2 regions of the Sporolactobacillus sp. KGMB 08714 genome follow, and region 1 is predicted to be linked to the other one. Evidence: riboswitches for the same ligand, from Rfam matches in the RefSeq annotation. Region 1 holds a riboswitch; the other holds the start of a gene.
What was found. A riboswitch is a leader RNA that binds a small molecule or an ion and turns the genes downstream of it on or off. The one in region 1 is predicted to bind FMN.
Positions count from the first base shown of each region.

Region 2: linked by a shared signal. The riboswitch ahead of Q6A92_RS10185 (ECF transporter S component) and the one ahead of ribD (bifunctional diaminohydroxyphosphoribosylaminopyrimidine deaminase/5-amino-6-(5-phosphoribosylamino)uracil reductase RibD) in region 1 are both predicted to bind FMN.

Region 1 is NZ_JAUUBW010000034.1:98,395-103,914, reverse strand. It holds gene ribH (6,7-dimethyl-8-ribityllumazine synthase) at 1-294, opposite strand, end outside; gene Q6A92_RS14620 (bifunctional 3,4-dihydroxy-2-butanone-4-phosphate synthase/GTP cyclohydrolase II) at 341-1,528, opposite strand; gene ribE (riboflavin synthase) at 1,572-2,234, opposite strand; gene ribD (bifunctional diaminohydroxyphosphoribosylaminopyrimidine deaminase/5-amino-6-(5-phosphoribosylamino)uracil reductase RibD) at 2,234-3,310, opposite strand; FMN riboswitch at 3,504-3,649, opposite strand; gene Q6A92_RS14605 (PTS fructose transporter subunit IIABC) at 3,779-5,520, opposite strand, start outside.
Region 2 is NZ_JAUUBW010000020.1:33,429-38,948, reverse strand. It holds gene Q6A92_RS10200 (D-alanine--D-alanine ligase) at 1-592, shown strand, start outside; gene Q6A92_RS10195 (3D domain-containing protein) at 868-1,782, opposite strand; gene Q6A92_RS10190 (acyl-CoA thioesterase) at 2,154-2,669, shown strand; gene Q6A92_RS10185 (ECF transporter S component) at 2,955-3,560, opposite strand; FMN riboswitch at 3,830-3,958, opposite strand; gene Q6A92_RS10180 (1,4-dihydroxy-2-naphthoate polyprenyltransferase) at 4,097-5,011, opposite strand; gene Q6A92_RS10175 (YdbC family protein) at 5,325-5,520, opposite strand, start outside.

The sequences.
Region 1 (5,520 bases):
GGACACTTCATTGCAGACATAGTCATAATGCGACGTTGCACCGCGTATGACCGCTCCAAGCGCCAATATTGTATCATACTGTCCGGTCGCAGCCATTTTCCCGGCAGCAAACGGAATCTCAAAGGCTCCCGGAACCCAGGCAATGTCAATATTCTCCTCGTCAACACCGTGGCGCAGCAGAGCGTCCTCTGCCCCGGACAAAAGCCGGTTTGTAATAAATTCATTAAAACGGCTGACGACAATACCCACTTTCAACCCTTGACCAATCAATTTGCCCTCAAATACTTTTCCCATTTTAAGTCCTCCTGTCAGCAGTCTGTACACTGTCGCTTTTTATCGATCACAAATGAAGCAGATGGCCCATTTTTTCGGCTTTCGTTTCCATGTATCGTTTGTTTTCCTTGCCGATCGGCATCTCCAGAGGTACACGTTCAATGTTTGAAATGCCGTGTTCTTTCAGATCGGAAATTTTTAATGGATTATTTGTCAGCAATTGCACATTGGTAACGCCGAGATCGGATAATATCTCAGCCGCAGTGCGGTAGTTTCTCAGATCCGCGGGAAACCCAAGATGTTCGTTGGCTTCTACCGTATCCTCTCCGGCCTCCTGAAGCTTGTAGGCTTTCAGTTTATTAATCAGCCCGATGCCCCGCCCTTCCTGACGTAAATAGATCACGACACCGGCGCCGCGTTTTTCGATCATTCGCAGAGCGGCGTGAAGCTGCGGACCGCAGTCGCACCGTTTCGACCCGAACACATCGCCTGTCAGGCACTCTGAATGAAGGCGGACAAGTGTCGGATCGCTGCCGCCGACATCCCCTTTGACAATCGCAATGGTTTCGCTTTCATCGAACGGGCCGGTATAGCCGATGGCTTTAAAATGCCCGTACTCTGTCGGCAAATCGGCAGTCACGACTCTCCTGACCCCGTGATTCTGCCGATACGCGATCAGATCTTTAACTGTAATGATCTTCAGGCCGAATGTTTCGGCCAGCTTCTCAAGTTCGGGAAAGCGTGCCATTCTGCCGTCATCGCGAACAACCTCGCAGATGATGCCTGCCGGTCTGGCACCGGCCAGCTTTGCAAGATCCACGGCCGCCTCTGTGTGGCCCTCGCGTTCCAGTACTCCGCCATCTTTCGCGATCAGCGGAAAGACATGGCCGGGATGATTAAAATCCGATGCGGTGGCATCGTCAGAAACAATCTTTCTGATTGTCTGTGCGCGTTCAAATGCGCTAATGCCCGTTTTCGTATCTTTATCGTCGACACTGATCGTAAATGCTGTTTCATGATGGTCGGTATTGTTTGCCACCATCGGTCTGAACCCTAGCGATTCGGCAAGCGGCCGGCTGACCGGCATGCAGAGCAGCCCTTTGGCATGCGTAATCATAAAATTGACGGTCTCCGCTGTCGTTTTATCTGCCAGAGCAAGCAGATCGCCTTCATTTTCACGCCCCTCATCGTCACAGACAATGATTATTTTTCCTTCTTTCAAATCAGAAAGGGCTTCTTCTATTGTAGCAGGCATATGCTTTAACCTCCTTATGATCCTTCCGGCATATGTAACACCGTTATTTATTTAGTGATGTGTTAAATCCGTTTTCTTTAAGCATGTCATAGGTCAGGGAACCGGAATCGTCGGACTTGCCCGCAGTCAGCTGATTTTGTACATATTTTTGCAGTATATCGCCCTCGATATTGACGGAATCGCCGACTTTTTTAGATCCCAAAACCGTATGGGCGTACGTGTGCGGAATCAGCGATAGGGTAAAAAATTGCGGTCCGGCGTGAAAAACGGTCAGACTCGTTCCGTCAACGGCAACCGATCCTTTCTGCACCAGACCGGCCAGAATATCCGGAGACGCCTGAATATCAAGATAATAGGCATTTCCTTTCGGTACAATCCTGACAATCTTTCCTGTCCCGTCAATGTGGCCGGTCACGAAATGGCCGCCCAGTCTTCCTCCCGCTTTTACAGCGCGTTCCAGATTGACGGAATCGCCGGCCTGCAGCGAATGCAAAGTCGTCGCGCGTATCGTCTCCGGCATAATGTCCGCGCTAAAAGCATCCTCTAACCGCCCCGTAACTGTTACACAGGTCCCGTTGACCGCTATACTGTCGCCGATGGCTGCGTCTTCAAGCACCCGATCGGCCTGAATCGACAGGCGGATGGCGTCAGGCCGTTTCTCAATCGACGCAACATGTCCGACTTCTTCTATCAGTCCCGTAAACATCAAGAATCGCCCTCTTTCAAAATTAATGTGACTTTCAGATCCCGGTCCAGCTGCTCAACGTGTTCAATCGACAAATCCGGAACGTCTGCCAGATGTTTAATCCCCGTACCGCCGATCGCCGACAGTGCTTCCCTGCCGCCAATCAGCCTGGGTGCAATATAGGCAATTACCTGATTAAATGCTCCGGCCTGCAGGAAACTTCCGTGTATGGTTGCTCCGCCTTCCACGAGCAGCGAAGTCACCTCTTTCTCTCCCAGATAGTTCAGAACATCTTCAATCGCGATACGATCCGACGGCAGCCGGATAATGTTTACCCATTCGTTTTGCAGGCGGCGCGCCTTGGCACCGTCGATCGCTTTTCCTGTAAAAATCCATGTCGGCGCGGCGCTGTCCGTCACAACCCGGGCATCTTCGCAAATATGCAGATGCGTGTCCAGAATCACCCGGATCGGATTATTGGCTTTGTATGCCGAATGGGCCGTCAGATGCGGATCGTCCGCCGTGACCGTCCCGATTCCGGTCAGAATCGCATCATGGATCCGGCGCTGCGCATAGCCGTCGGACCGTGAAGCCCGGCATGTGATCCATTTGCTTTCTTTTCCTGATGTCGCCGTCTTCCCATCCAGACTGCACGCAAGTTTAAGCGTGACATAGGGCGTTTTATGACGGATATAATGAAAAAAGACAGGATTCAGCGCATCCGCTTCTTTCTGAAGAACGCCGGTTTCAACTTCAATACCTGCATCCCTAAGCTTCTCAATGCCGCGCCCGGCAACAAGCGGATTCGGATCGGACGACGCAATGACAACCTTGCTCAACTGCTTTTTGATAATTAAATCGGCACATGGCGGCGTCCTGCCGAAATGGGAGCAGGGCTCAAGTGTTACATAAATCGTGCCGCCCTTGGCCCGATCTTCGGCCATGCGCAGTGCATTTACCTCCGCGTGGGCTTCTCCTGCCTTCAAATGCGCGCCCATCCCGACAATTTCCCCATGATTGACAACCACGGCACCTACCGCAGGATTCGGGCTGGTCTGGCCGGCGGCGGCTTTCGCTAAATCGATTGCCAGTTTCATATATTTTTCTTCCAAAAGATCATCCCCCGAATGAATGTCCCGTTAAATGTGAAAAAGCCCCCGGAGATGAACTTCCCCGGGGGCTTGACGGCATCAGAGCCAGTTTATTCTTTGGTCATTCCCAATAAAAAACAAACAAATTGGTTCCGCAGGATCCAGGCAATTCAAACAGTACATATTTGAATGCCCTTCTCCAATCCTTCTCCCATCCAGACTTTACTGTCGGCTTCAGCTTCTGACTGAATCCACCGCCGGCCAAAACATTGGCAGGCGGGTCGCGGGCTAAGGCACTAGGCCATCACCGCCGGTTGGGAATTTCACCCGACCCCGAAGGATAAATCCTTTATTAAACTGCTTTCATTGTAACATAAAATTTTTGATTATCAAACATTCTGTCTTCGAAAAATTGAATAAAAGCCGGTCCGGACATCCACGGCGGATTCCCGGACCGGCTTTATACATCCATTGTCAGACAATCTGTTTCTGCTTCGCAATATTTTCGGAAGTGCCTTTCTGCTCAACCGTTTTCTTCCAGAAGCCGAGAATCAGTCCGGAAATAACCGCCCCGATAATAATTGAGAGAAGGAACAGCACACCGTGATTACCAAGGAAAACCACGAAAATGCCTCCGTGAGGAGCGGGAATATTCACATGCCAGAACTGAGTCAGACCGCCGGCAACGGCCGAACCGATAATACTCGAACCGATGACCCGCAGCGGATCGGAAGCTGCGAACGGAATGGCGCCTTCCGTGATGAACGATGCACCCAAAACATAGTTCGTGATCCCTGCCTTACGTTCATCTTCGGTGAATTTATTTTTAAAAAGCGTTGTAGCCAGTGCGATCGCAAGCGGCGGAACCATGCCGCCGGCCATCACGGCCGCCATCATCAGACCGCCGTTCGAAGCGCCGCTTGTGAATACGCCGATGGCAAACGTGTAGGCTGCTTTATTGACCGGGCCGCCCATATCGACAGCCATCATGCCGCCGAGAACAAGACCGAGAATAACGGCATTCCCTGTTCCCAGATTATTCAGCGCCCCGATCAGTCCGCTGTTGATCCATTTAAAAATCGGATCAAGAATAAAATACATCAGCGCCCCGCTGATCAGCAGCCCGAAAACCGGATAGAGCAGAATCGGTTTCAGGCCGTCCAAGGTTTGCGGCAGATTCTTAAACATCCGCTTCAGCAAGACAATCACCCAGCCGGCAAGAAAGCCGGCGGCAAGGCCGCCGAGAAAACCGGCATTGGATGAAGACGCCAGGAAACCGCCAACCACCCCCGGCATTAACGCCGGCCGGTCGCCGATGCTGACAGCTATATAGCCTGCCAGAATGGCGATCAGAAAATGGAAGGCACCGGTATCGCCGCCGGCTATCGCGCCAAGCATCAGATAAATCGGATTCGTTTTGCCCAGCGTATTTTCAAGCAGAAACGAAATGGCAAGAAGAATACCGCCGCCGACAACGAAGGGCAGCATGTGAGAGATACCGTTCATCAGATCCTTGTAAATCCTGCTCCAGACGGAGCCGCCGGTCGGCTCGTCTTCAGCCGGACCGCCCTCGGCATGGTAGACGGGCGCCCGCCCGTTTATTATTTTATTGATCAATTCCTGCGGCTTGCGGATTCCGTCACTGACAGGGGTCTGAAGCACAGGTTTGCCGTCGAAACGGGCCATGTCCACTTTCTTATCTGCGGCAACGATGATGCCCGCCGCCTGGTTAATCTCCTCGTTCGTCAGGCGATGTTTAACGCCTTCTGAGCCTTGCGTTTCAACACGAATCGGAATGCCCATTTCTTTTGCTTTTTTCTTGAGCGCATCTTCAGCCATGTACGTATGGGCAATGCCGGTCGGACAGGCTGTCACGGCAAGTACAAACTGCGAGTCCTTCGACGCGCTTCTGTCGCCGTCTGCTTCGTCATTCTTCTCTTCAGCCTCTTTTTTCGCCTGCTGATCGTTAAATAATTCTACGACCTCGCCAGCCGTTTCGGCCTCTTTTACTTGTGCGACAAATTTCTGATCAATGAGCAATCTTGAGAGAGCCGCCAGCGTCTGAAGATGGACATCGGCTGCGCCTTCAGGAGCGGCAATCATAAAAAACAGATAGGACGGTTTCCCATCCAGGGCTTCGTAATTCACGCCGCTCCTGCTTCTTCCGAAAACAACCGTCGCCTCATTGACAGCTTTTGTCTTCGCATGAGGCATGG
Region 2 (5,520 bases), on a different contig from region 1:
TCTTGAAGTTAAAAATTCGATTGGCTACCCGTGTTTTGTGAAACCCGCCAATTGCGGATCGAGTGTCGGGATCAGCCAATGTCTCAGCGAAACCGACCTTTCTGCCGCGGTGGAAGAAGCTTTCCGATTCGACACAAAGGTGATCATCGAAGAAAAAATTGACGGGCGCGAAGTGGAAATCGGCGTGATCGGCAATCACAGCCTTTCTGTCTCCGTTCCGGGAGAAATAAAAACCGGAGAGGCGGATTTCTATGACTATCAGTCGAAGTATCAGGAAGGAAAGAGCACGCTGATCATTCCGGCCGATCTGCCGGGCAAGGTCAGGGCGGAGCTGGAAGACGTCGCAAAAAGGGCTTTTGTCGCTTTGAATCTGTCCGGTTTGGCCAGAGTCGATGTTTTTATACGGGAAGGGGATCATCGTGTCATCCTGAACGAGGTGAACACGATGCCGGGTTTCACTCAATTCAGCATGTTTCCGCTGCTGTGGCAGCATACGGGGATATCTTACCGGGATCTGATTGAAAAACTGATCGATCTCGGCATTGAGAAATTCAGGGAGAAACAGAAAATCCACTATCGGATTGATGAGTAAACATGAGGGTGGAGGAAAAAGACAGGAGCGGCTTGTTTTTGAGAGCCGGAGAAATCCGGGAAAGCTTCTGCAAATGAAGCTGACGCGCATATGTTAAAAGCGCGGGGATCATACAGGGCCTGTTCCTGACGCGTGTTCATGAAACAGAAAAGGGTGTCTCGATTTTCCGATATCAAGACACCCTTTTTAAAATGCACTTTGAATGCTGCTCAATGAAGCCTGAATGCAAAAACCATCGATGAACAGATGCTGTTCATCGATGGCCCGGCGGTGAATTAATGAATAACGGTAATTGTCAGTGTCCTTTGCCCAAAAGCCAGTGCGGCAGCTTTCGTCGGGAAATGGACGTCGATCCGGTTGCCTCTGATGCTTCCGCCAGTATCTGCCGCGATATATGTGCCGTAGCCCGGTATGACAACTCTCGAACCGAGAGGGATAACGGAAGGATCAACGGCAATGACTTTCGCACCTGAATTGCCGCCCACATTCGTTCCGGTTGCCGTCAGACCTTTGAGCGCATAGCCCGTAGCGAGAACAGTCAAAGTATTGCCTGCCGGTTTCGGAGCCTGCCGTGCTGCAGCTCCGGGTGTGTATGACACACTTTGGACGGCTGCCTTTTGAGGCTGGGGAGCTGCCTGTGCAACAGGAGCCGCCGCCTGCTTCGACTGAGCCTGCTGCTGAGCCGCCGCCTGCCGAGCCTTGGCTTCGGCCGCCGCTTTTTCCTGCTGTGTTATTTCTGCGGCTTTAGCCTGAGCGGCTTTCAGCTGGGACTGATGGTAATAAATATTATAGAGCAAAGCCGTCGTTTCGGTATTCGCTTCGCCGCTGCCGGATAGTTTCTGATCTGCCTGAAAGCTGTCTATCGCTTTAAGCGTCAGATCTCCGAATACTCCGTTTATTTCGCCGTGATAATAACCGAGTTGTTTCAATTCCTCCTGAAGTTTGGCAATGGATGGACTTTTGTCTCCTTTACGGAGCGTGTTCAAGGTATTATTAATGTCCTTTCCGCCTGATTGTTTCTGAGGAACCTTTACGGCAAATCCTACAGCTGCTGATTCAGTACTTTCGGTTTTCATCGTGTGACTATCATTTGTACTGCTCGTCTTGGCCAATGCGATGGTTGTCGGTGTCAGGACACCGATACACACCGCGAGACCGGTCACCGCCGTCAGCCTTTCAATGATATTCATAAATGTAACCCTCCTTATTGTGCAAACCACGCCTGAAAGGCAATGATTTACATCCATTGGTAATTGTAAGCGTTGAATATCTCATCCGTGTTTTAGCGAGATTACAGTTTTGTAACAATGGAATACGGTTTTGTGAATTTGTCAAGATTGTTTTGACTTTTTTTTCGTCTTTTTTTTATGTAAAGATTTCCAAAGATGTGCCGGCGTGTCTCATGCAAGCTGCTTTTTTGGGGCCTAGCAAAACGGATTATTTTTTGAAATCTGTTGAATATTTTTCGACTTTGGGTTAACATCGACTTGTTTTATTATTTATCATGAAATTTGTTGACAGCCGGCACAGGATTAGACCGGCGATCAGGGGGAGAAAGGAAATGGAGGAAAAAAAGGTCAATGAGTCGCGTTCGGTTACGTCTGTGCACGTTATGCCAAGCGACACGAATAACCATGGGACGTTTTTCGGCGGCAAGCTGATGATGTACGTAGATAACATCGGGGCAGTCGCAGCGATGCGCCATGCCCGCCAAATGGTTGTTACGGCTTCGATCGATTCAGTAGATTTTCTGTGCCCAATCAGAGCAGGATCTTCAGTTTGCCTGGAGGCTATTGTCACTTGGACACACCATACGTCCATGGAAGTCTTCGTAAAGATTATTACAGAGGAACTGAAGACAGCGAAACGCACATTGTGTACGACTTGTTTTCTGACCTTTGTTGCGGTCGATGAAAATGGAAAGGCCATCCCGGTTCCCGGAGTGGTTCCTGAAAGCGACGAAGAGAAGATGCTGTACAAAAGTGCGGAGAAACGCTATCTTCATCGCCAGAACAGGAGAAGCGAGACAAGAAATTTTGTGTCGAGACTGACATTGAAAAAACCGTGGGATCGTTGAGTCCCGATTGATCGGTATTTATGAAACGAAAAAAGGCATCTCAAAGTCGAAAAGCCGACTGAAGAGATGCCCTCTCTTTTAACCTGGATTCCCGGGAAATTATAACAAGGTATCTGTAAGCAGCACCGATAAAGGATTGTCAGATAAATGCTTCTGTTTAATCAGTATAATCATACAAGTTGATATAGCTCCAAAAACACTTAATATCAGGCTTATTCATGACCTTGGTATAAAAACACGGGAATGCAGGTTTTATATAATAATGCCGATCGGACGAGCTTCCGGTCAGACGATACTGCGTTTCTGCAGAAAGTTCCTGAGGCGCGTGTAGACCGGAATCATCAGAACGGTCAAGGCGGCACCCTTAATGATATTGAACGGCATAACACTGTAGACGATCAGCGTCAGCAGGCTGTCAATGCCGTGATTGACGGCCTGGGCCTGGGATACGGCCATATTCACACTGAATCCGAGGAAAAGGGCGTATCCCGGGAAAATGACAAAATAATTGGCAACCGACATGATCGCCGTCATGATCACAGTTCCGAGAACCATTCCGATTGCGAGCGAAGCAATCGACGGTCTTTTATGGTAAAAATACCAGGAAACGAGGATCAGTATCGATCCTGCCGAAAAGTTGGCGAATTCCCCGACCGGAACGACGGTCAGCGAACCTGTGAGCAGAACATGAAGAATGTTTTTAATGGCCTCAATAGCGACTCCGGCCCCCGGACCAAGCAGAAGTGTACCGATCAGTGCCGGAAGATCGCTGAAGTCCAGCGTCAGAAACCCCGGCATCATCGGAATCGGAAAAGCAATTAACATGATCAGGAAACCGATGGTAGCCAGCAGTGCAACCAATACCAATTTTTTTAATGATGCTTGTTTCAAGATAATCACCCCATATTTTTTTATAATTGGGGGACGATGTGAAGCGCACTCCGTTCTTGATCCTGATTCACGGACATTTCCCATTGCCGGTTTTAAGAAACCGGATGCCGTTTTTCTGCGGCTGGTCCGGCTGCAGGGTCCCGGTTGAGACAAAAAAGCCCAAAGGATTTTTCCTTTGGGCTTTTTTAAAACGAAGGGCCGCCGCTCCACTGCGGAAAAGCAGCCTTTCTCAAGAAAATGCACGTTAAAACGCAAAAATGCGTCGGCACATCATCCTTCTCCCATCCAGACTGTACTGTCGGTTCCGGATTTTCACCGGATCAACCTTTCGGCTCGCGGACTCTGGAACACATTCCATTACCGCCGGTCGGGAATTTCACCCTGCCCTGAAGGAATCTCATATTCAGCTAACAGCTTCATTATACTTTTTTTTGTAAAGTCCGGCAATACTTTCATTCAGAAAAACCGGCAGGATCGGTTGAATAAAGGCCGGTGAAAATAAAAAAAAGCGTCTCCGTTCAGAGACGCACCGCTACTCAGATAAAATGATCAAGCACTAATCCAAGAGAGAGAAGGAACCCGAACAAAGTCTGCATTTGTGCGGTTGCTTTCATTGCCGGCATCAGCTGGATGGACTTCGTTTTGCCGTGAAAAAGCCTCGTTGCCTGAATGGCCTTGGGAAGGCTCGCAAACACGATCAGAATCCAAGCGGATTCCACGCGGAAGGCCATGAGACCGATCATCCAGAGGTAAGAAAAAGCAAAGAGGGAAGCCAGCAGATGAATCGCTTTCGGGCGCCCGAGCAGGACGGGCAGTGTCCGCCGCCCTTTTTTCTTATCGCCGGTCAGGTCGCGGATATTGTTCGCCATATTAATCCCGCCGACCAGAATGCCGATTGGAATCGAAATAAGAATACAGCTCAGCGTCAGCGTTTCCGTCTGAATAAAGAATGAAATCCAGATAATAAAGACACCCATGAACAGACCGGAAACCAGTTCCCCAAACGGGGTATAAGCGATCGGATAGGGGCCGCCCGAATACAGATACCCGGTCAGGATGCAGACCGATCCGACGGCAGCGATCCACCAGCTGCTTTCAATGCAGATATACACACCGATCAGCATGGCGGCAAAGCAGAGGCTGAGAGCCAGATCCAGAATCATTTTCGGGCGGAACCCGTCCCGGACGATGCTTCCCCCGATTCCCACGGATTCTGCCGTATCCAGCCCCCTTTTAAAGTCGAAATACTCATTAAACAGATTGGTCGCAATCTGTATCAGCATCGATGCAATAAGCATGGCAATAAAGAGCGGGATATTCAGTTTCCCTGAAGGCAGTGCCAGAGCGGTTCCGAGTGTAACGGGAACAAATGAAGCCGTAAGTGTGTGCGGACGCATCATGCTCCACCATCTTCTGAAACCTGTGTTTTTTTCCGGAATTTGTTCGCCCATGTGCAATCTCTCCCAGTAAAAGTTATCCGGCAGGCCGACGGCATAGATCAAGCGGTTTATGGAAAACCACCTGCCGCAAAAATCCGATTTTCGACAAAATCGACAAGATTCCTCTTTTCAGTTTATGGAAATCGGCCCGATGTGTCAATATTCAAAACGGCGGCTGCCGGGCGAACTTGCAGAAAAAGCAGCGGAAAAGTCTCATAAAAGCCGTCTGGGAAAAATTGTAGATGTTAAGAGAGAAATTACCGGGAGTATTTAAGGCAGGGTACAGATTCCGTGTTTAACGAATGGAAAGGATGAAGAAGCGCTTTTACGGATTGACGGAGGGAGGGATGCTTGCTTCGGAGGTGCGGGAAGGCTGAGGAAAGCGCGTGTTCAGCAAGGTCCGGAGCTCATTGCATTCGACTCCGGTCAGGGTAATGCCCCGCCCCATCTTTTTCTTGCCGGGAGCCCAGCTTCTGATGTCGTATTTTGCATCCCGGTCGTTCCAGGTGACCAGGTTCAGT